DNA from 2 places in the Cytobacillus dafuensis genome. Region 1 is predicted to be linked to the other one. Evidence: a T-box and tRNA genes for the amino acid it is inferred to sense, from the RefSeq annotation. Region 1 holds a T-box; the other holds one or more tRNA genes.
What was found. The T-box of region 1 lies ahead of proS (proline--tRNA ligase). A T-box ahead of a tRNA ligase gene usually reads a tRNA of that ligase, here a tRNA-Pro.
Positions count from the first base shown of each region.

Region 2: it encodes a tRNA-Pro, which carries the amino acid that the T-box ahead of proS (proline--tRNA ligase) is inferred to sense. The anticodon was not compared.

Region 1 is NZ_CP042593.1:3,955,084-3,971,358, forward strand. It holds gene FSZ17_RS18890 (Na(+)/H(+) antiporter subunit B) at 1-230, shown strand, start outside; gene FSZ17_RS18895 (Na(+)/H(+) antiporter subunit C) at 230-571, shown strand; gene FSZ17_RS18900 (Na+/H+ antiporter subunit D) at 564-2,045, shown strand; gene FSZ17_RS18905 (Na+/H+ antiporter subunit E) at 2,051-2,527, shown strand; gene FSZ17_RS18910 (Na(+)/H(+) antiporter subunit F1) at 2,527-2,811, shown strand; gene mnhG (monovalent cation/H(+) antiporter subunit G) at 2,795-3,151, shown strand; gene FSZ17_RS18925 (hotdog fold thioesterase) at 3,675-4,058, opposite strand; gene FSZ17_RS18930 (YuzC family spore coat inner layer protein) at 4,205-4,594, shown strand; gene FSZ17_RS18935 (hypothetical protein) at 5,008-5,232, opposite strand; gene clpP (ATP-dependent Clp endopeptidase proteolytic subunit ClpP) at 5,347-5,934, opposite strand; gene FSZ17_RS18945 (sigma-70 family RNA polymerase sigma factor) at 5,959-6,648, opposite strand; gene proS (proline--tRNA ligase) at 6,905-8,335, opposite strand; T-box leader at 8,402-8,619, opposite strand; gene ald (alanine dehydrogenase) at 8,755-9,870, opposite strand; gene FSZ17_RS18960 (MerR family transcriptional regulator) at 10,137-10,664, shown strand; gene FSZ17_RS18965 (Na+/H+ antiporter family protein) at 10,717-12,030, opposite strand; gene FSZ17_RS18970 (leucyl aminopeptidase) at 12,184-13,683, opposite strand; gene FSZ17_RS18975 (divergent PAP2 family protein) at 14,516-14,992, shown strand; gene FSZ17_RS18980 (cobalamin-binding protein) at 15,023-15,808, shown strand; gene FSZ17_RS18985 (3D domain-containing protein) at 15,891-16,275, opposite strand, start outside.
Region 2 is NZ_CP042593.1:95,740-112,014, reverse strand. It holds gene FSZ17_RS00565 (PIN/TRAM domain-containing protein) at 25-1,107, opposite strand; gene disA (DNA integrity scanning diadenylate cyclase DisA) at 1,314-2,387, opposite strand; gene radA (DNA repair protein RadA) at 2,391-3,770, opposite strand; gene clpC (ATP-dependent protease ATP-binding subunit ClpC) at 3,878-6,331, opposite strand; gene FSZ17_RS00545 (protein-arginine kinase McsB) at 6,336-7,415, opposite strand; gene FSZ17_RS00540 (protein-arginine kinase activator protein McsA) at 7,418-7,963, opposite strand; gene FSZ17_RS00535 (CtsR family transcriptional regulator) at 7,992-8,453, opposite strand; rRNA gene rrf (5S ribosomal RNA) at 8,841-8,957, opposite strand; rRNA gene FSZ17_RS00525 (23S ribosomal RNA) at 9,023-11,957, opposite strand; rRNA gene FSZ17_RS00520 (16S ribosomal RNA) at 12,173-13,723, opposite strand; tRNA gene FSZ17_RS00515 (tRNA-Ala) at 13,893-13,968, opposite strand; tRNA gene FSZ17_RS00510 (tRNA-Pro) at 13,980-14,056, opposite strand; tRNA gene FSZ17_RS00505 (tRNA-Arg) at 14,128-14,204, opposite strand; tRNA gene FSZ17_RS00500 (tRNA-Leu) at 14,219-14,307, opposite strand; tRNA gene FSZ17_RS00495 (tRNA-Gly) at 14,313-14,387, opposite strand; tRNA gene FSZ17_RS00490 (tRNA-Leu) at 14,398-14,482, opposite strand; tRNA gene FSZ17_RS00485 (tRNA-Lys) at 14,493-14,568, opposite strand; tRNA gene FSZ17_RS00480 (tRNA-Thr) at 14,592-14,664, opposite strand; tRNA gene FSZ17_RS00475 (tRNA-Val) at 14,675-14,750, opposite strand; rRNA gene rrf (5S ribosomal RNA) at 14,758-14,874, opposite strand; rRNA gene FSZ17_RS00465 (23S ribosomal RNA) at 14,942-16,275, opposite strand, start outside.

The sequences.
Region 1 (16,275 bases):
CGATTAATTATATTTATATGACTGCCACTGGACTCCTTTTTGCCGGAGGAACAGCAGCAGGAGCTTTATTCTTTAATGTGCCTTTCCTTACTCATGCTTTCGGTGATGTGTATTTACCGATACTTGGGGAAACTTCGCTTCATACAGCTACAATATTTGACCTTGGAGTATTCTTAGTTGTTGTCGGTGTAACGATGACCATTATTCAAACGATAGGAGGAGATGAATAATGGAAATAGTTATGGCATTTGTCATTGGCATTTTGTTTATGTCTGCCACCTATTTAATGCTTTCAAAAAGTTTACTGCGCATCATTGTTGGAACAGGATTACTTAGCCATGGTGCCCATCTTCTTATACTCACAATGGGTGGATTAAAAAGAGGAACGGTTCCATTACTTGATGAGAAAGCAAGCGCCTATACAGACCCCATTCCGCAAGCTTTAATCCTGACAGCCATCGTTATTAGCTTTGGGGTCACTGCCTTTTTCTTAGTGCTTGCCTATCGCGCTTATCAAGAGTTAGGAACAGACAATATGGAAAGATTGAGAGGGACTGAAGGAAATGATTAACTTTTTGATACTGCCGATACTTATTCCTTTTCTGACAGGGATCCTTTTAATCTTCTTTGCCAAAAACGTTTCACTTTCACGTTGGATTGCTGGTATCTCAAGCTTCATTACGATCATTGTTTCTGCATTGCTCGTTCAAAAAGTTAGAGTCGATGGAATCCAAACACTTGATGTATCCAGCTGGCAAGCTCCTTTTGGGATTACCTTAGTGTCGGACATGCTTTCTGCTTTACTTGTTTTAACAACAAGCATCATTCTTTTTACTTGTGTCATTTTTTCATTTAAAACCATTTCAAAAGAGCAAGAGAGATTTTACTATTATTCAGCAATGAACTTCCTGGCTGTTGGGGTTATTGGTGCTTTTACAACTGGTGATATTTTCAACCTATTTGTATTTTTTGAGGTTTTACTCATGTCCTCCTATGTTTTACTTGTTCATGGAGGATCAAAAATTCAATTAAGGGAGTCGCTTAAATACATTTTAGTGAATGTTATTTCTTCTGCTCTTTTTGTTATTACAGTTGCCTATTTATATTCAGTTGTTGGAACTCTGAATATGGCACATATTTCCGTTCGGTTAAGTGAAATTGGCGAATCAGGCATCGTTACGGTTATTGCTGTGTTATTTTTAATCGTATTCGGATTAAAGGGCGCTATTTTTCCATTATATTTTTGGATGCCGGGCTCCTATTATGCCCCACCTGCTCCAATTTTGGCATTGTTTGGAGCGTTGCTGACCAAAGTAGGTGTGTATTCCATTATGCGAACATACACTTTATTTTTCTTAGATGATAAAGACTATACTCATCAGCTTCTTGGTATTCTAGCCATAATAACCATTATTGTTGGTGTCATTGGTGCGATTGCTTATTCAAATATTAAAAAAATTGTCATCTATAATATTATTGTGGCAGTTGGAGTTATTTTATTCGGTGTCGCCATTATGACCCCTGAATCATTAACTGGTTCCGTGAGCTACCTCATCCATGACATGATCATAAAGGCTGCACTCTTCCTGCTAATCGGGATTGTTATTGCCATTACCGGAACAAGTGACCTAAGGAAAATTAGCGGATTGATCAAACGTTATCCTGGCCTTGGCTGGACATTTTTTATCGCTGCATTAGCATTAGCGGGAATTCCTCCGTTAAGTGGATTTATCGGCAAGCTTTTAATTGTTCAAGAAGGATTCAAGGAAGAGCATTATTGGGGAGCAGGTATTGTTTTAATGTCGAGCCTTCTCGTATTGTTTTCCATCATGAAAATATTTATTAAAGGGTTTTGGGGTACTCCACAGGCCTATAAGGAAGAAGAGGCTGTTCCAGTGCGTAAGCTATTAGTTGCACCGGTTATCCTCGTAATCATTTCTGTCCTTTATGGAGCTGGATCAGAATTTGTACTACCATATATCTCACAGGCTGCAGAAACACTTAGTAACCCAAGTATCTACATTGAAGCAGTCTTAAAGGAGTAGTGAGTATGGCATTTCAAATATTGTTAAATGTATTTCTCGGGTTTTTATGGATGTTTTTCACGGTGTCATACGAACCAGTTACATTTTTAAAGGGATATTTTCTCGGGCTAGTTATAATTTTTTCTTTCAGAAGATTTTTTCAGTCCCGCTTTTACCTTTTAAGAGTGATAGCTGCTATTAATCTCGTTCTCCTCTTCATTAAAGAGCTAATCCTCTCGAATATTTCGGTAATCAAGCTTGTATTGAAACCAAAGCTCGATATTCGACCTGGCATTTTTGCTTTGCCAACTGTGCTAGAGAAGGATTGGGAAATAACGATCTTAGCAAACTTAATCACGTTGACACCAGGAACACTTGTTGTTGATGTATCAGAGGATAATAAGCTTCTATATATTCACGCAATTGATATTGATGATGTAGAGGATGCGATAATAGCGATAAAGGATTCATTCGAAAAAGCCATAATGGAGGTGAGCCGATAATGATTGAAACAGTCGTACTTATAGCCATATTTGCTATATCGGTTGCGATACTTGCCTTATTATATCGGGTCATTAAAGGACCTTCCATTCCAGATCGAGTGGTTGCCCTAGATGCTATTGGCATCAACCTAATTGCTATCGTTGCTTTAACGTCGATATTACTAAAAACAAACGCATTTTTAGTGATTATTTTGCTTCTCGGAATTCTCTCATTTATCGGCACAGTTGCCTTCTCCAAATATTTGGAAAAGGGGGTTATTTTTGATCATGATCGGGATAATTAATATAATCATTGTTCTATTTATCATTATTGGAGCATTTTTAAGCCTTGTAGCTGCCTTTGGAGTCCTTAAATTCCCTGACGTTTATACAAGAAACCATGCTGCATCTAAATCAGCCACCTTAGGGGTCATGTCGATATTACTTGGGACTTTTCTTTACTTTTATGTTGAGAAAGGGCATTTCGACTCTAGCGTTCTACTCGGAATTGTCTTTATCTTTATAACCTCACCAGTTGCAGGCCACCTCATTAGCCGCGCTGCCTACAACTCTGGTGTTAAGCTTTGGAATAAAAGTGTCCAGGACGATTTGAAATTAGCAGCAAAGAGTAAAAAGAAAAATTAATCAAATGATTATCTATGCCTGTGAGGTATGCAGAAAAAGTCTGATCCTTCTATTGAATGACTTTTTGATTGGCATGCCCCTCAGGCTTTTTCTCTTTGACCGATATAATGAAAAAGTGACTGATATATCGTTTAAAAAGAAACAATTAATCTTTCTTTTGCGATATTTTTAGCAAATACTTAATTTTTTTGCTCGTTCATACACTTATTATTTCCTAATAGCAAAAAAGGACTGCTCCCTTTTACAATCAGAACCAGTCCTTCCTATTTTTTATTTAGGCTATGTTTAATTTCCTTGTTGATTTCCGCTGCAAGCACTCGCTTTCCGCGGGCGGTCCGGAAGCCTCCTCGTCGCTATCGCTCCTGCGGGGTCTTCCTATGACTCGCTTTTCCCGCAGGAAGTTGAATAATCTTCCACGAATAAACACCGCACGAAGGAAATGCGAATGCATTTTCGAGGATCTCGCGCCTTCCGCTCCAATCAACAACAAAATAGCATTTTCAACACTGAGCTTTAGCACAGCCTATTTAATTTTTAGTACAGCCATCGTACATCTTGATACACAGATTAATTTCTCTTCTTCATCCACAATCTTTATATCCCATACCATTGTTGTTCTCCCTTGATGAAGCACAGTTGCAATTGCAGTAACCATGCCATCCCGTTTTCCTCTAATATGGTTGGCATTTATCTCAAGTCCTGCAACCGATTCCTTTTCTTTATCGACCAGCTCGTAAGCACCAATACTTGCAACTGTTTCTGCTAGTGCAACTGATGCTCCTCCGTGCAATAGGCCAAATGGCTGCCGAGTCTGTTCATCTACAGGCATTGTCGCAATGACCTTACCTTTTTCAAGTGAAATAATCTCCATCCCAAGAGCTTCGATAAGTGTATTTTTTAAGTTCAATTCCGTTTTCCCCTTTCTACGTTATTAATCCTACTATAACAGAGTTCTAACCCATTAATATAGTGTAGATCCAACACACAGAAAGCCCACTTTGCATACAATAAAATCATGTTAAAAGAAATTAATTTAGAAAGGGGATTATTTCCTTGATGCCCCATTATTATTACCAAAACTATCAACAACATTATAATGATTCTTATGATCCTTACTTTCCTTATTATCAGCAATTAAGCTATCGGCAATATCCTCCAATTGATCCGGGGAAGTTTATGGTTTCTGCGAAAAACATGAAAAACCTCATGAATGATGCAAGCCTATTATTAGCAAAAATGGCTGGTTCAAGACGCTTTTCATTAGAATTAATGAGTTCGGCACAAGCAGCCGACCAAAAAAAAATCGAAAATATGATTAAATCAACAGGAGTAGTCCTAGTCCCTGACGTTAAGTATACTCCTGATGGTCTTATCCTAACTTTTGAATCAGGTGATAAATACCAAGAATGCTGTAGTTTAAAATTAAATTTAAGATGGCAATAAGAAAAGCGGAAGCGCCTCCACAGTGGAACCTCGACTAAATACCGCCACATCCCTGTGGCGAACGTCGATGTCAGCACATCCTGTGCAAGTCCGACAAGCATAAAACGAGCCGGCATAAAGGTTGCTCTTTAACCTTTGTGACGGATTGGCTTATGACCTCGAGCCGATGGCGCCTGGAGCTAGACAAATAGAAAAGCGGAAGCGCCTCGTTCAGCCCCGACAAGCATAAGGCAGGGCGGTGAGAAGGTTGTTCTTTAACCTTCTTGCCGGCATGACTTATGACCTCGAGGGGCTAGGTGCTAGAGTTAGACAAATAAAAAAGCAGCCAACAGATTTTATGACGATCACTCAATATGTCATAAAATCTGTTGGCTCTTTGTTAAATTATTCTTCTACAAAAATCTACAATAGATTTAATAAAACGGTTGTCCATAACCGTATGGACCAAACCCGGGTCCATATGGAGAATATGGTGGAAAAGCCGGATAAGGATACGGATATGGGACTGGAAATGGGCGAGCAAACAGGGCACTTCCAACAGCCCCTCCAAGTAAGCCGCCAAATAAACCACCTAAAAATGGAGCACCGAAAAAGAATCTCTCATCTCCAGGATGGGGTCTTCCTCTGTAATAATACATAATGAGCAACCTCCTAATATTTTGCCTACACTACTTCATATGCAATTTCGGGAGGTTTTGAGTGGGCTTACAGTAGAAATACCATTTCCAACCAAATTACATTGATAGCCAAAATCACTTCGGAACCAAAATGTCGTCAATGATTCCGTATTCCTTTGCTTCTTCTGCATTCATAAAGTAGTCGCGGTCTGAATCTTTGGATACTTTTTCTACAGGCTGTCCAGTGCGTTCAGAGATAATTTGATTAATATGATCTTTAAGTTTTAAAATACGGCGTGCGGAGATTTCAATTTCTGTTGCTTGCCCGCGCACTCCTCCAAGGGGCTGGTGGATCATAATCTCACTATTCGGTAACGCATAACGCTTTCCCTTCGTTCCAGCAAGAAGAAGCATTGCTCCAAATGATGCAGCCATCCCCGTACATATTGTTCTCACGTCAGGCTTTATAAATTGCATTGTATCGAAGATTGCAAATCCAGCCGAAGTGGAGCCACCAGGGCTATTGATATACAGTGAGATATCTTTATCAGGGTCTTCAGCAGCTAAAAATAATAATTGTGCAACCACATTATTTGCCAGATGATCATTAATTTCATCCCCAATCATGATGATACGATCTTTCAATAGACGAGAGTAAATATCATACGAACGTTCACCACGGCCTGATTGTTCAATTACATAAGGTATCGTATTCATACTGATTTCCTCCTCTTCGTTTTAACAAGGCTATGCTGCCATAGAGAAGGTGGTTGAAGGAGTAAATGGACTTTTTGTTGTTCGCATATCAAGCTGAATTGCTTGAGCTTTTCTTGCTAGAGAGCTAATAACCGGGAGCATTTTTAACAAGCGAGAAGGATCCTGTGTCCTTAATGATTCGTAGAAGAGCTCAGTTAACAAGACACGCTCTTCCTCACTCCAAAAAGGTCCTACATCAAAGGAATCATCTTGTATGAGCCTCTTTTTCGCTCGGTACAGGTTGCTTTTCACAGCTGTTTCTGAAATGCCTATCAATTCGGCTATTTCACTCGTTTTATAATGAAATGCCTCTTTTAAGGTGAAAATTACTGCTTGTTTCGGTGTGAATTGCTGTGTTAATTTTTCAACTGTTTCTATAAGGCTCTTATCTTCAAATGTGCTTAAAGCAGGAGATTCCTCAATGGTTTCATACTTTCGTTTACGAACTGTATCTATCCAATGATGATAGGCAATTTTATTTAATAAAGCAGCATTTATTTTATTGTTACTTTGATAATGCTGAATTGCTTTTAAAATCGTTTCTTGAGCGATATCTTCTCCATCCCATTTATTTTTGGAAAGAAAGCGGCAATATCGCTGTAGCCCAGGATACAATTCAATAAATACATTCTCATTTGATTCCTCGCTCTGCTTGCTCCCTTTACTAAGCTTACTGAACATTTCCTTCACTCCTTTAACACCTTCCTATTTGTAAAACGAAGCAGAAGTCCAAAAAGATACGGGGTAAAATGATTTATTAATATTTTTATTTCAAAAAATTTATTCTGTTCTTTATAATTTTACCGATTAAACAAGTTTATTTATACACTAGCCAAAAAAACTAAGGCCTTTTTTCAATGGCCTTAGTTTTTCTTAAAAGATGTTTATATATATCAAAATCACTTAAACAATTTAAACAAATTAAACTTTCCTTTTTTTAGTAAGCTTTAGCCCAATAAACTAGCTGATCTGCTTCGCGGCCACAGCAAACACATTCTCTCGAAATAGAATCTTGTTCAAATGGAATACATCTAGATGTTGCACTTGTTTCCTCTTTTATTTGATCCTCGCACTCTCTGTCCCCGCACCACATCGCTTTAACGAAACCTGTTTTATTCGTAAAAATATCTTTAAGTTCATCAAAAGTAGTAGCAGAATATGTTTTTTGTTCACGAAGCTCCTTCGCTTTAGCAAATAAATTACGTTGAATGTCATCTAATATGATTTCAATTTGGGATTCTAATTGGTCCATACTGACAATGACCTTCTCCCCAGTATCACGTCTTGCTAAAATGACTTGCTTATTTTCAATATCCTTCGGCCCGACCTCTAATCGAAGCGGAACCCCTTTCATTTCATATTCATTGAATTTCCAGCCTGGCTTTTTATCGCTTGCATCGATATCCACACGCGCAATCGCGGATAACGATTCTTTTAATTGATAGGCAAAGTCTAAAACTCCTTCTTTATGCTGAGCAATTGGCACGATCATCACTTGAGTAGGAGCAGCTTTTGGTGGAATGACAAGACCTCTATCATCCCCGTGAACCATGATCATGGCTCCAATGATACGAGTTGTGAATCCCCATGATGTTTGCTGTACATATTGGAGCTGCCCGTCTTTATCTGTAAATTGAATGCCAAAGGCTTTAGCAAATCCATCTCCTAAATGATGCGAAGTTCCTGATTGTAAAGCTTTTCCGTCATGCATTAAGCTTTCAATTGTATACGTAAACTTTGCACCAGCAAACTTTTCTTTGTCTGTCTTTTGTCCTTTTACAACAGGGATAGCAAGAACATTCTCACAAACATCAGCATATACCTCTAGCATTTTCTTCGTTTCCTCATGTGCTTCCTCATCTGTTGCATGGCATGTATGTCCTTCCTGCCATAAAAACTCGAGCGTGCGTAGGAACGGTCTTGTTGTCTTTTCCCATCTCACGACATTTGCCCATTGATTATATAGCTTTGGCAGATCTCGGTAAGAGTGAATAATATTTTTATAATGCTCACAGAAAAGCACTTCAGAAGTAGGTCTGACACATAACCTCTCTGTCAGCTCCTCTGAACCCCCATGAGTAACCCATGCTACCTCAGGAGCAAAGCCCTCAATATGATCCTTTTCCTTCTGTAAAAGGCTTTCTGGAATAAATAGCGGCATATAAACATTTTCATGGCCAGTTGCTTTTATTCTATTATCCAATGCCGTTTTTATGTTTTCCCAAAGTGCATATCCATATGGACGGATGATCATCGATCCGCGTACACTTGAGTAATCGATTAAATCTGCCTTTGTTACGACATCTGTATACCACTGGGCAAAATCATCATCCATTGCTGTAATATCTTTAACAAATTCTTTTCCCATTTTTCACACCCCAATTTTTATATGAAAATTTTTAAAAAAATAGCTATAAAAAAAGCCCTGCTCAAAATTAGGGACCAAAGTATGGCGGTACCACCCTAATTTAAAGCAAAGGCTTTACACTCGAATCATGATAACGGATATGGACCCGCTTGTATCTTCAGTAAAACATCCGATACAGAACTCAGAGGCAGGTTCAAGCGGCTGTTTATAGAAGCCTTTCAGCAGATGGCCTCCTCTCTAAGATAAACAAGTTTCACTTTACTAATCCTCATCAATGTTTAAACTATTTTTGGAAAATTATATACATATTTATTTGTCATGTCAAATACAATTTGTAAATTTCTCTTCTACCATTTGGTTAAAGAGTCGTCTATTGAAATTATTATTTGCTTTTGTTAAATAAACATGCTGTTCTAGAATTAGTTTTCAAATGCTTGTTCAACAGAAACATAATCGTAACCAAGGTCTCTAGCAACTGCTTGGTATGTAATGTGACCATTCAATACGTTTACGCCAAGCTTTAAGGATGGGTTGTCTTCAATTGCTTTCTTAACACCCTTATTAGCAATTTGTAATGCATAATTAATGGTTACATTCGTAAGAGCAATTGTAGATGTTCTTGGAACAGCACCAGGCATATTCGCCACTGCGTAATGAACAACTCCATGCTTTTCATAAGTTGGATTATCATGAGTTGTAATATGGTCAACCGTTTCAAAAATACCACCTTGGTCGACAGCCACATCAATAACAACTGAGCCAGGAGCCATTTCCTTTACCATTTCCTCTGTAACCAATTTCGGTGCTTTTGCACCAGGAATTAGAACAGCACCGATGACTAAATCGCTTTCTTTCACAGCTTGTGCAATATTGAATGGATTTGACATTAATGTTTGAATGCTGTTTCCGAAAATATCATCTAATTGACGAAGACGTTCAGGACTAAGGTCAATGATTGTTACATCTGCACCAAGACCGATGGCCATTTTCGCAGCATTGATCCCAACTACTCCTCCACCAACAATGGTTACTTTTCCGCGTGAAACACCTGGAACTCCAGCTAGCAAAATGCCTTTTCCGCCATTTGTTTTTTGTAAGAATTGCGCGCCAATTTGAGTTGCCATTCGGCCTGCTACTTCACTCATTGGTGTAAGTAATGGCAATGTACGATTTACTTCTACCGTTTCGTAAGCAATAGCTGTAACACCCTTCTCCTTTAATGCTTTTGCTAATTCAGGCTCTGCAGCTAAATGCAAGTATGTGAATAATACTAATCCATCACGGAAATATGTATATTCAGACTCAAGAGGTTCTTTAACCTTCATGACCATTTCTGCTGCCCATGCTTCTGCAGCTGTAGGAACGATTTCTGCTCCAACCTCTTTATAATTTTCGTCTGTGAACCCGCTTCCAATACCTGCACCAGATTCAACTAAAACTTGATGCCCAGCTTTTACAAGTGTATACACACTAGCTGGGGTCGCAGCTACTCGGTTTTCATTGTTCTTTATTTCCTTAGGTACTCCAATGATCATTCCAATTATCCCCTTTCCAAACTATTCCTAATTATTATTATAATTAAAGCTATCCTAAGTATAATTATTGAAATAGGAATAATCAACATGAATTAAATAACCTATAAGGAACTTTGTCATGATTTGACGATTAATACTCAAAACGACAGATTCAAGAAAACTTGTAATAAATCCACTTTCTTTGCCGAATAGAAACTTGTTTTGTCATATGGGAAGGAATCCGATATTCAAAGGAGAATTCCACTGTTAATAAGGAGGGGATCAGTATGAATACAAGTGCTGTTGCAAAGTTGTTAGGGGTTTCGCCGAGCACGGTGCAGCGTTGGGTACGACAACTGGAGCTCCAAATGGAACGGAATGAACTTGGCCATTATTTATTCACAGAGGAAGATATTCACTTGCTCAAACAGGTTCAGGAGCAGCTTAATAAGGGCATTATCCTGCAGGATGTATCCATTACCGACAAAAAAGCTAGGAGAGGAACAATGAACGCATCTGTAAGTATACACGATCAGGCAACTGAAAAGATTCTAAAGAAATTGGAAGAATTAGAGCAAAGAATAAATGGAAAAGCGGATGATGTTGTATCCTATCAGCTTTTGCAGCACCGACGGGAAATCGAGGATCTCCAAGCAGAGCTTATCCAGCTAAATGAGCGGATAGAAAAACTTGAAGCAAGACATGACTTTACTAAGAAAAACATCCCTGCGGAAAATTTGTTTGTTTTCGAAAAGGAACTTCCAAGGAAAAAAATGAAGAAGAAAAATATTATTACAACATTGTTTGGGTTTTAATTAGAAAAACATAAAGCAGCTTCGATTGGATTCCGAAGCTGCTTTTTTACTATTATAGAATCATTGCGGCTATCCAGCCAAATAGAATGAGCGGGATATTGTAATGAAGAAAAGTAGGTACACATGTATCCCAAATATGATTATGCTGCCCGTCCACATTAAGCCCGGCTGTTGGCCCTAAGGTACTATCTGAAGCTGGTGAACCCGCATCACCAAGTGCGGCAGCAGTTCCTACTAGAGCAATGGTCGCCATTGGACTAAAGCCAAGTTCCAATGATAATGGAACAAAAATCGTAGCAATGATTGGTATCGTCGAAAAGGAAGAACCAATTCCCATTGTCACTAAAAGTCCAACGATAAGCATGAGAAGTGCAGCAAGCGACTTATTGTCTCCGATAATTCCCGCTACCTGCTCAACAAGCTTGTCTACATCACCGGTTGCTTTTAATACTTCTGCAAATCCGAATGCAGCAAGCATGACAAAACCGATAAAGGCCATCATTTTCATACCATCTGTTAAAAGCTGATCAGCTTCCCGCCATTTCACAGCTCCGCTTAAATAAATCACAAGAATACCTGTCATTGCACCAAAAATCATAGAGTCCAGTTGGATTTGTACATATAGTGCAGCAACAATCGAAATGAGTGAAAAAACGATGCTAACCTTTGAATAATGTGTTTTTTCCATTTTTATTACATTATGCTGTTTATACGTTCTTGTTTTTCGATATGAGAAAAATATCGCGAATAGTAAACCAAGTATTAGTCCAGCTGTTGGGATAAGCATCGCCCTTGGAATATCGGCAGGATCAACCACAAGTCCACTACTGGTCATATTATCAGCTAAGATTTCATGAAATATTTTACCGAAACCTGCTGGAAGAAGAATATAAGGAGCTGTTAAGCCAAAAGTTAATACCGAAGCTATTAACCGGCGATCTATACCAAATTCATTTATCACTATTAATAATGGTGGAATTAGAATTGGAATAAAGGCAATATGAATTGGAATTACATTTTGAGAAAAACATGACATGATTAAAATAGAAAAAATAATAAGTGCTTTTGATAGACCCTTCGCCTTCGTTTCTCCATCCTTATTAACCTTTTGAAGAATCCATTCAACGATTAAGTTAGGAAGCCCTGTTCTAGATAAAGCAATGGCATAGCCACCTAATAAAGCATAGCTCATTGCAACCTCAGCACTTCCACCTAGACCATTAGAAAAAACCTCGATTGTTTTGTGAATACCTAATCCGCCAGACAAGCCTCCCACAAGCGCACCCACAATTAATGCAAATACGACATTAACCCTTAGAAGACTAAGTATAAGCATTGTGAAAACTGCTAGAACAACAGCATTCATGATGAAAATCCTCTCTTTCTCATTGCTTTATTATGCTAAATTGGTAGAGAACTAAAACATAGATATAAAACTATCATATATTATGTTTTTCTGTCAAATATTTTTCAAAAGAAAAAGCCCTGGAAAATTCCAGGACCTTTTCTATTATTTTTCTTAAGCATCAAATCTTTCAACAAGTAATGCAAGCGTTCGAACCATGACACCTGTAGCGCCTGATGGTCCTAGATCATGCTCTTTGCGAGTTGTAGCAGTTCCTGCAATGTCAAGGTGAACCCATGGAGTTACCTCAGCAAATTCTCCTACGAACGCACCTCCCATAATGGCATGGCCCTCACGTCCTGGGGAATTGTTTAGATCAGCAATTTTACTGCCTCTGACTCTTTGTTTGTCTTTCTCAAATAAAGGCAAGCGCCAGATTGGTTCTCCAGCTTCATAGGAAGCTTCAAGAACTTGCTCCCATAATGCCTCATTATTTGTTAAGGCACCTGTTGTGTCGTTTCCAAGTGCTACAATGACACCACCAGTTAAGGTAGCCACATCAACCAGATAATTTGCCCCATGATGTTTAGCATATGTAACAGCATCCGCTAGTGCAAGACGTCCTTCTGCATCCGTATTCAAAACTTCAATTGTTTTTCCGCTCATGGAAGTAATGACATCGTCAGGCTTAAGAGCATTGCCGCTTACCATATTATCAGTCGAAGGAATAACCGCAACGACGTTTTGTTCTGGTCTTAGCTCACCAATAATCTCCATTGCGCCAAGAACTGCTGCCGCACCACCCATGTCCGTTTTCATCCCAACAATTCCATCTTTCGTCTTTAATGAGTAGCCGCCTGTATCAAATGTAATTCCTTTTCCGACTAAACCAATGACGTCTTTCCATTCTTTTTTTCCTTGGTATTTAAGCACAATCATTTTTGGCGGTTCAGTTGATCCTTGATTGACAGCTAATAACGCTCCCATGCCAAGCTTAATCATATCTTCCTTTTCAAGAATTTCCGCTTCAAAGTTATATTTGGCTGCAAGTTCTTTCGCATAGTTGGCCATATCGGTTGCTGTAAGCATATTTCCAGGAAGATTCACAAGTGTACGAGCAGAGTTTGTTCCTTTTCCATATGCATATCCTACCGTTAACGCCGCATTTACATCTTCTTCCTCTGTTAATTCACAATAAACTGAAATAGATTTAATTGACTTCTCATGTTCACTGAACTTTTGTTTATAACCTTCGAAACAATAGGTAGACAACGCATACGCTTCACTTACAGCATGTGCTGCATCCAAGGCATCAATATCTTCATTTACAAAAGAATCTAAGTAGATGGCTGCATCTTGAATCTTTGCAGCTTTTACAGCTTTAAAGGTTTTTCCTAAAGCTTCACGTAACACTTCAAAGGAGTAATCCTTCTCACGGCCAAGCCCGACAACAAATAATCTCTTTGCTCCAATTTTTCCAAAGGTATGTACTTTTGATACCGATTTCTTCTTTGCAGAAAGATCCCCGCTTTTTACAAGCTCTGTTAATTGGCCATCAAATTGTTTATCCACATTAGCTAGAGTGCCTTCAAATTTATTAGGCTTTTCGAAAATACCTAGGATCAGACAATCATGCTCATTCGAGTAGTTCATATCTTTTATTACCTTAAACATTGCTTCACCCCCATAATAGATGTTCTCATTATATCGGAAAAAGGGAAATATTTCGACGGTCTAATCATTAAGATATAAAGTGAAACTTCAATCAGTGGGGGTTTTTCGACGCACAGGACGTGCTAGTGCCGACGTTGCCACAGGACGTGGCGTTCTTAGTCGACCTTCATCCCCCACTGATTGTTAGTTGAACCAATCACGCTCAGAACGCCACGTCCTGTGGCTTTCGCCTGACTAGGACATCCTGTCCGTCGTCGGGCTTATACGGGCTGTTGATCCCCCACTTAGAAATTTTTTCTTAACTCAACTTCTTGAAGTGGGGGTCTTACAGCCCGTTAATCTGCGATAAATATAATTTAGGCATTTTCGGAAGAGATAAAACTTCTTCAAAGGGAACATGATTGAGAAGATCGAATTGGTGGGGTTCTCCATTTTACAGTCACATTGAACTCTTCTTTGTGACCGAATTGTTGGAGGTTTCCTTTTTACGGTCACATTGAACTCTTCTTTGTGACCGGATTGTTGGAGGTTTCCTTTTTACGGTCACATTGAACTCTTCTTTGTGACCGGATTGTTGGAGGTTTCCTTTTTACGGTCACATTGAACTCTTCTTTGTGACCGGATTGTTGGAGGTTTCCTTTTTACGGTCACATTGAACTCTTATATGTTAAAGTCTTTAAAAAACATTGCACTATCACAGATTTATTATTATCATCTTAACAAAAGGACTTGGGTCTTAATACTGTAATCGCATAAAGGCAAAAGGCATTTTCCTTTACCTAATGCTGATATGCTGTAGTGAATGATTCTTATACATAAAGGTGGTTAATCCATGCAATTATTATTGAATTTCCCTCTTTGGGCTGCCATTGCAGCTATCTTATTTGCGCAATTTGTGAAAGTACCAATCCATTTCATCGCTACAAAGAAACTAAATTGGTCATTGCTTACTAGCACAGGGGGAATGCCAAGCTCTCACTCGGCAGCAGTTACAGCCCTTTCAACTGGCGTTGCTTTAGAAACAGGCTTAGATTCGGCAGTGTTCGCTGTATCAGCTGTGTTTGCCATCATTACAATGTTTGATGCAACTGGGGTAAGAAGACAAGCAGGAGAACAAGCAATCGTATTAAATCAATTAGTCTCTGACTTTAATCGTTTTGTTGAAGAAGCAAAGATGTGGCAGAAAAAAGCAGTACAAGAAAGACGGAAGGAGTTAAAAGAATTGCTCGGCCACAAGCCAATCGAAGTGTTTTTTGGCGGATTAACAGGAATTCTTTTAACGCTTGGTCTTCATGTTCTTGTTTCATGATAATTTCGGAACTAAAAAGGGGGGAATGGATTGAAAATCGTATCGATCTGTCCTAGTAATACTGAAATAATCGAATATTTGGGACTTACTGACCTTCTTATAGGTGTGGATGATTACTCTGATTGGCCTGAACAAATTAAGCATCTTCCTCGCCTTGGACCGGATTTATCCATTCATATGGATAAGATAGAGGCACTGCGTCCAGATCTAGTAATTGCTTCATTAAGTGTACCAGGGATGGAAAAAAACATCGAAGAATTGGTCAAAAGGAATATTCCCCATATCACCTTAAATCCTCAAAGCCTAACAGATATCGAAAGTGACTTAATTAAAACCGCAAATGCATTAGGGCAACCTGAAGCAGGAAAAAAGGCAGCAGTGAATTTCCGTTCAAAAATCGAAGGCTTGAAGTCAATTGCAGCAAAAATTGAGAAAAAGCCTACACTTTATTGGGAATGGTGGCCTAAACCAGTCTTTACTCCAGGAGAAGTAAATTGGCTTACAGAAATTAGTGAGCTTGCTGGAGCTACTAACTTATTTAAGGATGTTGCCCTTGCAAGCGTACAAACGGATTGGGATGATGTATATTCCAGACAACCTGATTATATTTGCCTAGCATGGGTTGGTGTAAGAAAGGAAAAAGTCAAACCGGATATTGTTCTAAAAAGACCGAATTGGGATCAAATGAAAGCCGTTAAAAACAACAACATTCTTGTCCTAGAAGAAGAGCTTTATTGCAGACCCTCTCCACGGTTAATTGAAGGCGCTGTTAGACTTGCGAAGCAAATCCACCCTGATGCCTTTGCTTCGTTCTAGTGGATGGAGACCAGATTCTTCAGTGAGTAAAATATCATGAATAAAAGACAGGCAAATCCATTTTTCGGATTTGCCTGTCCTTTTATTTTCGTTCTGAATTTATATATTGTTGACGAAATACTTGCATGGATTCTGCCTCGTTTAATGCAAGTAATTCTTCTTCTGTAATGGAGCCGTCTCCCATTTCAACGACATAGACATCGAGTGTTTTTTTGCCCCATTGATTATAAACATCATCTACTGTCTCATAATAAAGATCTACTTTATTCCCTTTAATCGCTCCGCCTTTATCTGCTACAACACCATAGCCATAATCCGGTATAAAAAGGATTGTACCAAGCGGGAACACATTAAGATCTGCCGCTACTGTTGAATATAAATCTCTTTTCACCTTTACACCTGAATATGTAATACCGAATCCTGGGTGTCCAGGATTTTTACCTGTCGATTCGTAATAGGCAGTATAT
Region 2 (16,275 bases), 1.1 Mb from region 1:
TCTTAAAAGTGAGTTGAACCCTTATTATAAAGCTTTTTCGAGCAGCTTAGGTTTTGCAAAGATCATTCGTCCAGCGGATGTTTGCAGAACACTTGTTACGAGAACATCGATATACTTTCCAATATAATCGCGGCCATCCTCTACAACAATCATCGTGCCGTCATCCAAATAAGCAATTCCCTGATTTTGTTCCTTACCATCCTTAATAACCTGTACCTTCATTTCTTCCCCAGGAAGAACGACCGGTTTAACAGCATTGGCAAGATCATTAATATTTAAAACAGATACGCCCTGAAATTCACAAACTTTATTTAAGTTAAAATCATTCGTTACGACTACGCCATTGGTGACTTTCGCAAGCTTCACCAGCTTACTATCCACTTCCTGAATCTCTTCAAAGTCACCTTCATAGATTTCTACTTTGATTGAAAGCTCCTTCTGAATCCGGTTCAAAATATCTAATCCTCTTCGTCCTCTGTTTCGCTTTAACACATCTGAAGAATCCGCAATATGCTGTAATTCTTCCAGAACAAACTGAGGAATTACGATCGTTCCTTCAAGAAATCCAGTTTGGCAAATATCCGCAATCCTGCCATCAATAATGACACTTGTGTCCAATAGTTTCAATACATTTTTGGGAGTTGTTTCTGGCTCTTCTTCCGTATTCTTTTTCTTTTTGTTTGCAAATAATGTAAGAAGTTCATCCCGCTTCTTAAAGCCTACTTGAAATCCTAAATAACCAAATAATAGCGTTAGCACAATTGGAGCTACTGTATTTAAAACTGGAACTTCAATCGCATTTAAAGCATAGCCAATTAAAAATGCAATTAATAACCCGAAAACTAAGCCTACGCTACCAAAAATAATATCGGTAATAGGAGCCTTTACGAGAGATTCCTCTACCCATTTAATAAAATTTACAACATGATCAACCGCCCAAAAAGAAATAAGATAAAAAATAATTGCACCTAGAATGGCGGCCATATAAGGATTATTTATTAGAGAAATGCTTTCTAACGATACTAGTGCAAATAAATAAGGAATTAAAAATATCCCAAGCGTTATCCCAATGATCAGGAAGCATGCTTGAACAATACGTTTTAACATTCCCTCACCTCCTTTTAATCATTATTAACAAATTCCACAAATTGAAACATGAAGAACAACATTTTTCTATCATAAAAATTATCTTTAAATATAGAAACCGAAAAATTTTTACTACAATCTAAGGGTAGCACCATTGGTAATCAAGTGTCAAATATAACAAACAAACGAATATTTTATCATAATGACATATATAGTTCAATGGTCACTTACAGCTGCCGATCTGCTAAAAGCTGTTTTTTTATCAGTTTTAGGCCATCCTTTATTTTCCTTGCCCGCACTTCTCCAATTCCTTCTACATCATCCAGTTCCTCGACTGAAGCTACCAAAATAGCCGGCAGCTCCTCGAACCGTGCTATTAAATTTTCAATAATAATCATGGGCAATCTCGGAATTTTGGATAGCATCCGATATCCTCTTGGACATTTATATTCATCTGTATGCACATATCCATTGTATCCTAAAAGCTTTAATATCACGGTATCTTCCAGCATCTTTCCGACAGACATTTCTTGTAATTTTTCAAACATGTCACCTGGGCTTATGTTTTTTGTATGAGCATAATCCTTAATGATTAGCTCCACTTCTTTTTCAATATCTTGTAATAGCTCATTCATTTGCAGACGGATAAGCCTTCCTTCTATACCTAGTTCATTTAAATAGGATAGCAGCTCATTTTTTATTCTTAGGACCATCTCCACACTATGAAACACATTTAAAATATCACAATAGGTGACTAGCTCCTCGAATTCCAAAACACTTAAGTTTGAAATATCTTCCCCTAAGACAACTTTATACTTTTCAAGCGTCTGCAAGGCTACATTCGCTTTTGTCAAAATAACAGCAATATCTTTAAGAACATAACGAAAATGACCTTTATACAAGGTGATTACATTACGCCTTTGGGAAATCGCAACGACAAGCTCTCCCGTTTGCCTGGCGACCCGCTCGGCAGTTCTATGACGCATGCCCGTTTCTGTTGACGGAATACCGGGATCTGGAGCCAATTGAGCATTCGCAATCAAAATTTTATTCCCTTCTTGATTTAACACGATGGCTCCATCCATTTTGGCTAACTCATATAAATAGCTTGGTGAGAAAGGGGCATTAATTTGAAAGCCCCCATCAACGATATGGGTAATTTTATCCTTGCTTCCAAGAACAATCAAACCCCCTGTATTCGCTCGAAGCACATTATCGATTCCTTCTCGAATAGGCGTACCAGGAGCCATAAATTGAAGGATGTCACTCATCGTTTTTTCACCAAGCTTTTTATTTTCCATTCTTCACCCTCCTAATGTCACTTTTAATGCCTCACTAACAGAACCTACTCCAATCAGCTCAATTCCTTTTGGCCCAGTCCAGCCCCCAAGGTTATTTGCCGGTAAAATAACCCTTTCAAAACCTAGTTTTGCTGCTTCCTGAACACGCTGCTCTATTCTTGATACCCTTCTAACCTCTCCAGTTAAACCTACTTCCCCGATAATACAGTCTGTCGGTCTCGTCGGTTTGTCGCGAAAGCTTGAAGCAATGCTGACTGCAATAGCTAAATCAATCGCTGGCTCATCTAACTTTACTCCCCCAGCTACCTTTAAATAAGCATCCTGGTTTTGCAAAAGCATCCCCACTCGCTTTTCAAGCACCGCCATTAAAAGTGGAACACGATTATGATCAATTCCGGTAGCCATTCTTCTCGGATTTCCGAAGCTTGTCGGTGATATTAAGGCTTGAATTTCCACAAGAACCGGGCGAGTCCCTTCCATAGAGGCTACAACTGTTGATCCTGCTGCTCCCTGTGAGCGTTCCTCAAGGAAAATTTCTGAAGGGTTCTCTACTTCTTCTAAACCAAACTCCTTCATTTCAAAAATTCCCATCTCGTTTGTCGATCCAAATCGATTTTTTACCGCACGCAAAATTCGGTATGTATGATGCCGCTCTCCCTCGAAGTATAGAACTGTATCAACCATATGCTCTAATAATCTTGGACCAGCAATGGAACCTTCCTTTGTAACATGCCCGACAATAAAAATAGCAATTCCTTTTGTTTTTCCAATTCTCATTAATTCTGCTGTACATTCTCTTACTTGAGAAACGCTTCCTGGAGCCGAGGTTACCTCTGGGTGAAAAATCGTCTGAATGGAGTCAATAATGACGAAGCTCGGATTGACGCTGTCGATTGTCCGACTTATCTCCTCTAGACTCGTTTCCGAATAAACCAATAAATTCTCAGATGAAACGCCTAGTCGATCAGCACGCAGTTTCGTCTGCCTAAGTGATTCTTCACCAGATATATATAAAACGGAATGATTTTTATTAGCCAATTGGGATGAAACCTGCAATAGCAATGTTGATTTTCCTATCCCTGGGTCACCACCAATCAGTACTAAGGACCCCTTGACCACCCCTCCTCCAAGAACACGGTTTAGTTCATTCATGTCGGTATAGATGCGAGGTTCACTCACTGTCTCAACCGTCGTAATAGGTGTAGCTTTTGAGAGAATAGTCGCTCCTTGTGAATGAGCAAATGCACCCCTTCTTGTTGTTGCTGATTTTTCCACCTCCTCAACCATTTTATTCCACTCACCGCAACCAGGACATTTCCCCATCCACTTTGGAGACTCATACCCACATTCCTGACACATAAATTTTGTTTTCCTTTTGGCCATAACCGGTTCTTCCTCTTCTATTTTTTTATTGGGGTAAAAATTACAAAGAAGGCACACGTTTCTTCACGTGTACCCCCTTGCATCGTACTTGAGCATCCTTGATTTGATTATGATTTCTGCAAAGTCGCTGCCGCTTTCCCTTTTGCTGTTTCGACAACAAACTCTCCATCACGAACATCAACGACAACCTTTTGGCCATTTAAAACGGTTCCTTTTAACAATTCTTCAGATAAACGGTCCTCAATATGCTTTTGAATAGCTCTGCGAATTGGTCTAGCACCGTATTCAGGATCATAGCCTTCAACTGCAATTTTTTCCTTCGCCGCTTCTGTCAACTCAAGGTTAATATCTTGTTCTTTTAATCGTTTTGTTAATTGATCAGACATTAGCGTCACAATTTCCGCAAGATGCTTCTTCTCTAATGCATGGAAAACGATAATTTCATCAATACGGTTAAGGAATTCAGGACGGAATGATTTTTTCAGCTCCTCCATTACCTTTCCTTTCATATCCTTATAATCCTGTTCTCCATCCTGGATGTTAAAACCAACGTATTTATTTCGTTTTAAGGCTTCTGCCCCTACGTTGGATGTCATGATTAAAACAGTGTTGCGAAAATCTACCGTTCTTCCCTTTGAATCCGTTAAGCGTCCATCTTCTAGCACTTGTAAAAGAATGTTAAAGACATCTGGATGCGCTTTTTCGATTTCGTCTAAAAGGACGACAGAATAAGGCTTTCTGCGCACCTTTTCCGTTAGTTGTCCGCCTTCTTCATACCCAACATAGCCTGGAGGTGAGCCTACTAGTCTTGATGTTGAATGCTTCTCCATATACTCGGACATATCAATTCGAATCATGGCATCCTCATCACCGAACATCGCTTCAGCTAATGCACGGGCAAGCTCTGTTTTTCCTACTCCTGTTGGACCAAGGAAGACAAATGATCCGATTGGCCGTTTTGGATCCTTTAATCCCGCGCGAGCACGGCGAACTGCTTTCGAAATCGCCTTAACTGCTTCTTCCTGCCCAATGACTCTTGAGTGCAAGATTTCTTCTAAGTTTAGAAGCTTTTGCGTTTCAGTTTGAGCTAATTTTGAAACTGGAATTCCAGTCCAGCTTGATACAACACTTGCAATATCATCAACGGTTACTTCACTGTTTTCTTTTCCTTGCTTTTCTTTCCATGTTTTCTTTGTCTCTTCCAGCTGTTCACGAAGCCGCTGTTCCGTATCTCTTAAAGAGGCAGCTTTTTCGAACTCTTGGCTTTGTACCGCAGCATCTTTTTCTTTTCGTACATCTTCTAGCTTTAATTCTAATTCCTTCAAATTTGGAGGTGTTGTATATGAACGAAGTCTTACTTTAGATCCTGCCTCATCAATTAAATCAATTGCTTTATCTGGAAGAAAACGATCAGAAATATAACGATCAGACAATTTTACAGCTGCATCAATCGCTTCGTCTGTAATCGTTACACGGTGATGTGCCTCATAGCGATCACGAAGCCCTTGCAATATTTGTACAGACTCTTCGGCTGTTGGCTCATCGACTGTAATCGGTTGAAAACGTCTTTCTAATGCTGCATCTTTTTCAATATATTTTCGATATTCATCAAGAGTCGTAGCCCCAATGCACTGCAGTTCTCCACGGGCAAGGGAAGGTTTTAAAATATTTGAAGCATCAATCGCGCCTTCAGCTCCACCAGCCCCAATTAAAGTATGAAGCTCATCAATGAATAAAATGATGTTTCCTGCTTGCCTAATTTCATCCATTACTTTCTTTAGGCGGTCCTCAAATTCTCCACGATATTTGGTTCCAGCTACAACCGTTCCCATATCAAGAGTCATTACTCTTTTATCACGGAGAGTCTCAGGAACTTCATTATTAATAATTTGCTGGGCTAATCCTTCTGCTATCGCCGTCTTACCAACCCCGGGCTCCCCAATTAATACGGGATTATTCTTTGTTCGGCGACTTAAAACTTCAATAACACGCTGAATTTCCTTACTTCTCCCGATAACAGGGTCAAGACTTCCTTCCCGAGCAATCGCCGTTAAGTCTCTTGCCAATCCATCTAACGTAGGCGTATTCGCATTTGCAGAGGAACCTCCCTGATGACCGCCTGATTCATTGCTTCCTAATAGCTGTAAAACTTGTTGACGAGCTTTATTTAGGCTAACCCCTAAATTATTAAGTACCCTAGCAGCAACACCCTCTCCTTCGCGAATGAGACCGAGAAGAATATGCTCTGTTCCCACATAAGAATGACCTAACTTTCGCGCTTCATCCATCGACAGTTCGATTACTTTTTTGGCTCTAGGGGTGTAATGAATTGTCTGTGATGCATCCTGTCCCTTACCAATTAGGTTTTCTACTTCCTTTTGTATTTTCTCTGAACCTAGACCCAGTGCATATAAAGCCTTTGCTGCAATTCCTTCTCCTTCACGTACAAGGCCAAGCAAAATATGCTCTGTTCCAATATTATTATGACCTAGACGAATAGCCTCTTCCTGGGCTAAAGCTAATACCTTTTGCGCTCTCTCAGTAAATCGACCGAACATCATGTTCTCATCCTCCAATCTCTTCGTTTTCCATTTTTATTCTTTCTCTTATTAATGACGCTCGCCGAATATCCCGTTCATGAGGTCTTAGTGGTCCCCCTGCATACTGTTGTAAAAATCCAGGCTGCGTCAGGATCATTAATTCATTTAAAATATTCTTGGAAATGTTTTTTAGATACTGCATATCAATCCCAAGCCGAACATCTGATAAACATCTAGCTGCTTCTTTCGATTCAATAATTCGGCAGTTTGATAATATCCCATAAGAGCGGAAGACTCTGTCTTCTAATTGTATGTTAGAAGTTTTAGCTAATGCTTCCCGGGCTGATCTTTCCTGAGAAATAAGTTGACTTACAACACTCTTTAGATCCTCTACAATATCCTTTTCTGACTTTCCAAGAGTGATTTGATTTGATACTTGAAAGATGTTTCCTAATGCTTCGCTGCCTTCACCATAAATTCCTCTAACAACTAAGCCAAGTTGATTAATAGCTGGAATGATCCGGTTCATTTGTTGAGTTAAAACAAGGCCTGGTAAATGTACCATTACAGAAGCCCTTAACCCTGTACCAACATTTGTCGGACAGCTTGTTAGGTAGCCAACCTTTTCATCAAAGGCATAGTCAATTTCTACTTCAAGCCAATCATCAATTTCATTTGCGATATTTAAAGCCTCAGACAATTGGAAGCCTGGAAATAAACACTGGATTCTAATATGGTCCTCTTCATTAATCATAATGCTTAATTCTTCATTTTCGGAAAGAACGCAAGCACCATGTGAGGAATTCTCTGCAAGATGCGGACTGATTAAATGCTTTTCCATTAGAACCCTTTTTTGGAGAGGCTGAAGCTCATCCATCAGTAATAACTCTAAATTTCCAAGCGTAGAAAATGATTTTTCCTCTACCTTTTTCTTTATCATATGAATGACTGACTTGGCTTCGTCATTCGTAAATAGTGTAGGAAACTTGTATTGTTTTATATTCCGGGCTAACCGAATTCTTGAACTTAATATTATATCTGAATCAGGGCCCTCAGCACTCATCCAGGAGCTGACAGCTTGATTAATGAAGCGTTCTAGCGACAAGCTTACTCTCCCCCCTCAACCTTCGCATTTAATTTGCTTTCAAGTAAGCGAATTTCGTCTCTAATTTCTGCAGCTCTTTCAAATTCCTCTTTCACGATGGACTCTTTAAGCTTTTGCTTCAATTCCTCAATATTTTTTCTTAAGTGGATACTTCCGCCAATCCTAGCTGGTATTTTTCCATTATGGACTGAATTCCCACTATGCAGTCTTTTTAAAATTGGTTTAAGCTGTTCTTCAAATGCTTGGTAACAATGAGCACAGCCAAATCTTCCTACCTTAATGAATTGTTGGAAGGTCATTGAGCATTGATCACATTGTAAAATTTCTTCCTGCTGGAATGGATCTTGCTCCGTCTTTTGAAAGGTGGGTTCAATATTCAGCAATCCCGCTAACAAATTATTAATTGAAAAACCCGGTGCACCGAGCATGAACATATCGCCTTTTTCTTGGGCACATTTATCACATAAATGATATTCTGCCTTCTCTCCATTCAATATTTTCGTAAAATGAAGCGCTGCCGGCCTTTGATTACATTCTTGGCAAATCATGTTTTCATCCTCTCCAGCTTCCGTTTTTCTATTTATATTTTAAAGTCGTTAACATGGCCTTTAACATTCTTGCACGCAGCTCATCTCTATATGGAAGATCAATATATAGGACCGAACGATCGATAACGCTTAGCATTATTTTCGCTTCCCTTTTTGTAATGATCTCCTCTTCGACAAGTCTTATAATTACATCCTCTGCACTACTCTGAGCTATGCGACTTTGTATTAAAGTTAATAATTGATCAATTAAATGAGCGTGGTCATATGATTGCACTTTCATAATTCTTATATATCCGCCGCCACCACGTTTACTTTCTACAACATACCCTTTTTCTATTGTAAATCTTGTATTAATTACGTAGTTTATCTGGGACGGGACACATTGAAATTTATCTGCAATTTCACTCCTTTTAATTTCAACAATTTCTCGCTCACTCATTTCTAAAACTCTTTTCAAATAATCTTCTATAATATCTGAGATATTTCTCAATATTCCTCCCCCTCAATCTGACTTTGACTATATTTGACTTAAATTATACATAACTACGCTTTCTCGTGCAATGAACAGGTACTAATAATTTTTCCATATTTTTTTATTCCCAAACATGTGAATTAATTTTTACGTTGTCCGAGTTCACAAATAAACAAAAAAGAGTATCCAGTGGATACTCTTTTAATTTACCTAGCGACGTCCTACTCTAGCAAGGGGACAGCCCCTAAATACCATGGCGTAGAATCTTAACTTCCGTGTTCAGCCTCGGCTTTGAATAAGCGGCGGGGGTTACTTTCTAAATTTCTTCTCATTTTTATACAAATTTTCAAATGTTCTTCGAACATAAATAAAAAAGAACAGCCTCATTTAGCTGTTCTTCATTTTGCTTGGCGACGTCCTACTCTCACAAGGGGACAGCCCCTAACTACCATTGGCGCTGAGAAGCTTAACTTCCGTGTTCGGGATGGGAACGGGTGTGACCTTCTCGCTATCGCCACCAAACTGTGAAATTGAGGTTTTGTTCCCTCAAAACTAGATAATGTTGAAGAAGAATTCGAGTAATCAATTTGGTTAAGTCCTCGACCGATTAGTATTTGTCAGCTCCACGTGTCACCACGCTTCCACCTCAAACCTATCAACCTGATCATCTTTCAGGGGTCTTACTAGCTTGACGCTATGGGAAATCTCATCTCGAGGGGGGCTTCATGCTTAGATGCTTTCAGCACTTATCCCTTCCGCACATAGCTACCCAGCGATGCTCTTGGCAGAACAACTGGTACACCAGCGGTGCGTCCATCCCGGTCCTCTCGTACTAAGGACAGCTCCTCTCAAATTTCCTGCGCCCACGACGGATAGGGACCGAACTGTCTCACGACGTTCTGAACCCAGCTCGCGTACCGCTTTAATGGGCGAACAGCCCAACCCTTGGGACCGACTACAGCCCCAGGATGCGATGAGCCGACATCGAGGTGCCAAACCTCCCCGTCGATGTGGACTCTTGGGGGAGATAAGCCTGTTATCCCCGGGGTAGCTTTTATCCGTTGAGCGATGGCCCTTCCATGCGGAACCACCGGATCACTAAGCCCGACTTTCGTCCCTGCTCGACTTGTAGGTCTCGCAGTCAAGCTCCCTTATGCCTTTACACTCTTCGAATGATTTCCAACCATTCTGAGGGAACCTTTGGGCGCCTCCGTTACTTTTTAGGAGGCGACCGCCCCAGTCAAACTGCCCACCTGACACTGTCTCCCACCCCGATCAGGGGTGCGGGTTAGAATTTCAATACAGCCAGGGTAGTATCCCACCGATGCCTCCACCGAAGCTAGCGCTCCGGCTTCCAAGGCTCCTACCTATCCTGTACAAGCTGTACCGAAATTCAATATCAGGCTACAGTAAAGCTCCACGGGGTCTTTCCGTCCTGTCGCGGGTAACCTGCATCTTCACAGGTACTATAATTTCACCGAGTCTCTCGTTGAGACAGTGCCCAGATCGTTACGCCTTTCGTGCGGGTCGGAACTTACCCGACAAGGAATTTCGCTACCTTAGGACCGTTATAGTTACGGCCGCCGTTTACTGGGGCTTCAATTCAGAGCTTCGCTTGCGCTAACCCCTCCTCTTAACCTTCCAGCACCGGGCAGGCGTCAGCCCCTATACTTCGCCTTACGGCTTCGCAGAGACCTGTGTTTTTGCTAAACAGTCGCCTGGGCCTATTCACTGCGGCTCATCCGGGCTATTCACCCAAATGAGCACCCCTTCTCCCGAAGTTACGGGGTGATTTTGCCGAGTTCCTTAACGAGAGTTCTCTCGCTCACCTTAGGATTCTCTCCTCGCCTACCTGTGTCGGTTTGCGGTACGGGCACCTTTTCCCTCGCTAGAGGCTTTTCTTGGCAGTGTGGATTCAGGAACTTCGGTACTTTATTTCCCTCGCCGTCACAGCTCAGCCTTTATGCAAGCGGGATTTGCCTCGCTTGCAGCCTAACTGCTTGGACGCGCTATTCCAGCAGCGCGCTTACCCTATCCTCCTGCGTCCCCCCATTGCTCAAACGGTAAAGAGGTGGTACAGGAATATCAACCTGTTGTCCATCGCCTACGCTTTTCAGCCTCGGCTTAGGTCCCGACTAACCCTGAGCGGACGAGCCTTCCTCAGGAAACCTTAGGCATTCGGTGGATGGGATTCTCACCCATCTTTCGCTACTCATACCGGCATTCTCACTTCTAAGCGCTCCACCAGTCCTTACGGTCTAGCTTCAACGCCCTTAGAACGCTCTCCTACCACTGACATCGTAGATGTCAATCCACAGCTTCGGTGATACGTTTAGCCCCGGTACATTTTCGGCGCAGAGTCACTCGACCAGTGAGCTATTACGCACTCTTTAAATGGTGGCTGCTTCTAAGCCAACATCCTGGTTGTCTAAGCAACTCCACATCCTTTTCCACTTAACGTATACTTTGGGACCTTAGCTGGTGGTCTGGGCTGTTTCCCTCTTGACTACGGATCTTATCACTCGCAGTCTGACTCCCATGGATAAGTCTTTGGCATTCGGAGTTTGTCTGAATTCGGTAACCCGATGAGGGCCCCTAGTCCAAACAGTGCTCTACCTCCAAGACTCTTACTACATGAGGCTAGCCCTAAAGCTATTTCGGAGAGAACCAGCTATCTCCAAGTTCGATTGGAATTTCTCCGCTACCCACACCTCATCCCCGCACTTTTCAACGTGCGTGGGTTCGGTCCTCCATCCAGTGTTACCTGGACTTCAACCTGGACATGGGTAGGTCACCTGGTTTCGGGTCTACGACCACATACTCATTCGCCCTATTCAGACTCGCTTTCGCTGCGGCTCCGTCTCTTCAACTTAACCTCGCATGTAATCGTAACTCGCCGGTTCATTCTACAAAAGGCACGCCATCACCCGTTAATGGGCTCTGACTACTTGTAGGCACACGGTTTCAGGATCTCTTTCACTCCCCTTCCGGGGTGCTTTTCACCTTTCCCTCACGGTACTGGTTCACTATCGGTCACTAGGGAGTATTTAGCCTTGGGAGATGGTCCTCCCTGCTTCCGACGGGATTTCACGTGTCCCGCCGTACTCAGGATCCACTCTGGAGGGAACGAAGTTTCAACTACAGGGCTTTTACCTTCTATGGCCGGCCTTTCCAGACCTGTTCATTTACCTCGTTCCTTTGTAACTCCGTGTAGAGTGTCCTACAACCCCAAGAGGCAAGCCTCTTGGTTTGGGCTAATCCCGTTTCGCTCGCCGCTACTCAGGGAATCGCGTTTGCTTTCTCTTCCTCCGGGTACTTAGATGTTTCAGTTCCCCGGGTCTGCCTTCAATACCCTATGTATTCAGGTAAAGATCCTATCCCATTACGGATAGGGGGTTCCCCCATTCGGAAATCTCCGGATCAAAGCTTACTTACAGCTCCCCGAAGCATATCGGTGTTAGTCCCGTCCTTCATCGGCTCCTAGTGCCTAGGCATTCACCGTGCGCCCTTTCTAACTTAACCTACTTCGGTCAACGATTAACGTTGTCCTCATGGTTTGTACTCTTACTCAATGAATAAATAAGAGAGAAAACTAAAATGGCGATTACTCGGTTATTCTTCTTCATTTCATTATCTAGTTTTCAAAGAACAAAAGTTTTGAGAGATTATTCTCTCAAAACTGAACGAACAAGAAACGTCTTATTTAAGAAGTATGAAATACTTCTATATATCCTTAGAAAGGAGGTGATCCAGCCGCACCTTCCGATACGGCTACCTTGTTACGACTTCACCCCAATCATCTGTCCCACCTTAGGCGGCTGGCTCCTTACGGTTACCCCACCGACTTCGGGTGTTACAAACTCTCGTGGTGTGACGGGCGGTGTGTACAAGGCCCGGGAACGTATTCACCGCGGCATGCTGATCCGCGATTACTAGCGATTCCGGCTTCATGCAGGCGAGTTGCAGCCTGCAATCCGAACTGAGAATGGTTTTATGGGATTCGCTTAACCTCGCGGTCTCGCAGCCCTTTGTACCATCCATTGTAGCACGTGTGTAGCCCAGGTCATAAGGGGCATGATGATTTGACGTCATCCCCACCTTCCTCCGGTTTGTCACCGGCAGTCACCTTAGAGTGCCCAACTGAATGCTGGCAACTAAGATCAAGGGTTGCGCTCGTTGCGGGACTTAACCCAACATCTCACGACACGAGCTGACGACAACCATGCACCACCTGTCACTCTGTCCCCCGAAGGGGAACGCCCTATCTCTAGGGTTGGCAGAGGATGTCAAGACCTGGTAAGGTTCTTCGCGTTGCTTCGAATTAAACCACATGCTCCACCGCTTGTGCGGGCCCCCGTCAATTCCTTTGAGTTTCAGCCTTGCGGCCGTACTCCCCAGGCGGAGTGCTTAATGCGTTAGCTGCAGCACTAAGGGGCGGAAACCCCCTAACACTTAGCACTCATCGTTTACGGCGTGGACTACCAGGGTATCTAATCCTGTTCGCTCCCCACGCTTTCGCGCCTCAGTGTCAGTTACAGACCAGAAAGTCGCCTTCGCCACTGGTGTTCCTCCACATCTCTACGCATTTCACCGCTACACGTGGAATTCCACTTTCCTCTTCTGCACTCAAGTTCCCCAGTTTCCAATGACCCTCCACGGTTGAGCCGTGGGCTTTCACATCAGACTTAAGGAACCACCTGCGCGCGCTTTACGCCCAATAATTCCGGACAACGCTTGCCACCTACGTATTACCGCGGCTGCTGGCACGTAGTTAGCCGTGGCTTTCTGGTTAGGTACCGTCAAGGTACCGCCCTATTCGAACGGTACTTGTTCTTCCCTAACAACAGAGTTTTACGATCCGAAAACCTTCATCACTCACGCGGCGTTGCTCCGTCAGACTTTCGTCCATTGCGGAAGATTCCCTACTGCTGCCTCCCGTAGGAGTCTGGGCCGTGTCTCAGTCCCAGTGTGGCCGATCACCCTCTCAGGTCGGCTACGCATCGTTGCCTTGGTGAGCCGTTACCTCACCAACTAGCTAATGCGCCGCGGGCCCATCTGTAAGTGATAGCCGAAGCCATCTTTCAGCTTTCCTACATGTGTAGAAAAGAATTATCCGGTATTAGCTCCGGTTTCCCGAAGTTATCCCAGTCTTACAGGCAGGTTGCCCACGTGTTACTCACCCGTCCGCCGCTAACTTGCGAGAGCAAGCTCTCACAAGTCCGCTCGACTTGCATGTATTAGGCACGCCGCCAGCGTTCGTCCTGAGCCAGGATCAAACTCTCCAATAAAGAGTAAGATTAGCTCTTAAAAATGTCTTATAAAAAGACTTAGAAAACGTTGACGTTTTTGTTCGTTCAGTTTTCAAAGAACAACTTCAAATGTTTTGTCGTTTTAGACGACTTTTTAATAATACCAGATTCACTAAGTTGAGTCAACAACTTTTTCAAAAACTTTTTATGGTGGAGCCTAGCGGGATCGAACCGCTGACCTCCTGCGTGCAAGGCAGGCGCTCTCCCAGCTGAGCTAAGGCCCCGTATTTTAAAATGGTCGGGAAGACAGGATTCGAACCTGCGACCCCTTGGTCCCAAACCAAGTGCTCTACCAAGCTGAGCTACTTCCCGTATTGTTAAAAGCCAACTATGAAGTACAGCATAAAATTATTTATTCAGGGTCTAATTTCTGAATATTATTATGGCGCGCCCGAAAGGAGTCGAACCCATAACCTTCTGATCCGTAGTCAGACGCTCTATCCAATTGAGCTACGGGCGCATATATAATAATAATGGTGCCGAGGACCGGAATCGAACCGGTACGGTAGTCACCTACCGCAGGATTTTAAGTCCTGTGCGTCTGCCAGTTCCGCCACCCCGGCACTTTTGGAGCGGAAGACGGGATTCGAACCCGCGACCCCCACCTTGGCAAGGTGGTGTTCTACCACTGAACTACTTCCGCATATTATAAATGGTGCGGGTGAAGGGAGTCGAACCCCCACGCCTTGCGGCGCCAGATCCTAAGTCTGGTGCGTCTGCCAATTCCGCCACACCCGCATTATTTAAATGGTGAGCCATGAAGGACTCGAACCTTCGACCCTCTGATTAAAAGTCAGATGCTCTACCGACTGAGCTAATGGCTCGTAATAAAATGATTGCTCAAGAGTGCCGGCCAGAGGACTTGAACCCCCAACCTACTGATTACAAGTCAGTTGCTCTACCAATTGAGCTAGGCCGGCATTATAAATATGGTGGAGGATGACGGGATCGAACCGCCGACCCCCTGCTTGTAAGGCAGGTGCTCTCCCAGCTGAGCTAATCCTCCATAATATGCCTAGCGACGTCCTACTCTCACAAGGGGACAGCCCCTAACTACCATCGGCGCTGAGAAGCTTAACTTCCGTGTTCGGGATGGGAACGGGTGTGACCTTCTCGCTATCGCCACTAGACTGTATGAAATTGAGGTTTTGTTCCCTCAAAACTAGATAATGTTGAAGAAGAATTCGAGTAATCAATTTGGTTAAGTCCTCGACCGATTAGTATTTGTCAGCTCCACGTGTCACCACGCTTCCACCTCAAACCTATCAACCTGATCATCTTTCAGGGGTCTTACTAGCTTGACGCTATGGGAAATCTCATCTCGAGGGGGGCTTCATGCTTAGATGCTTTCAGCACTTATCCCTTCCGCACATAGCTACCCAGCGATGCTCTTGGCAGAACAACTGGTACACCAGCGGTGCGTCCATCCCGGTCCTCTCGTACTAAGGACAGCTCCTCTCAAATTTCCTGCGCCCACGACGGATAGGGACCGAACTGTCTCACGACGTTCTGAACCCAGCTCGCGTACCGCTTTAATGGGCGAACAGCCCAACCCTTGGGACCGACTACAGCCCCAGGATGCGATGAGCCGACATCGAGGTGCCAAACCTCCCCGTCGATGTGGACTCTTGGGGGAGATAAGCCTGTTATCCCCGGGGTAGCTTTTATCCGTTGAGCGATGGCCCTTCCATGCGGAACCACCGGATCACTAAGCCCGACTTTCGTCCCTGCTCGACTTGTAGGTCTCGCAGTCAAGCTCCCTTATGCCTTTACACTCTTCGAATGATTTCCAACCATTCTGAGGGAACCTTTGGGCGCCTCCGTTACTTTTTAGGAGGCGACCGCCCCAGTCAAACTGCCCACCTGACACTGTCTCCCACCCCGATCAGGGGTGCGGGTTAGAATTTCAATACAGCCAGGGTAGTATCCCACCGATGCCTCCACCGAAGCTAGCGCTCCGGCTTCCAAGGCTCCTACCTATCCTGTACAAGCTGTACCGAAATTCAATATCAGGCTACAGTAAAGCTCCACGGGGTCTTTCCGTCCTGTCGCGGGTAACCTGCATCTTCACAGGTACTATAATTTCACCGAGTCTCTCGTTGAGACAGTGCCCAGATCGTTACGCCTTTCGTGCGGGTCGGAACTTACCCGACAAGGAATTTCGCTACCTTAGGACCGTTATAGTTACGGCCGCCGTTTACTGGGGCTTCAATTCAGAGCTTCGCTTGCGCTAACCCCTCCTCTTAACCTTCCAGCACCGGGCAGGCGTCAGCCCCTATACTTCGCCTTACGGCTTCGCAGAGACCTGTGTTTTTGCTAAACAGTCGCCTGGGCCTATTCACTGCGGCTCATCCGGGCTATTCACCCAAATGAGCACCCCTTCTCCCGAAGTTACGGGGTGATTTTGCCGAGTTCCTTAACGAGAGTTCTCTCGCTCACCTTAGGATTCTCTCCTCGCCTACCTGTGTCGGTTTGCGGTACGGGCACCTTTTCCCTCGCTAGAGGCTTTTCTTGGCAGTGTGGATTCAGGA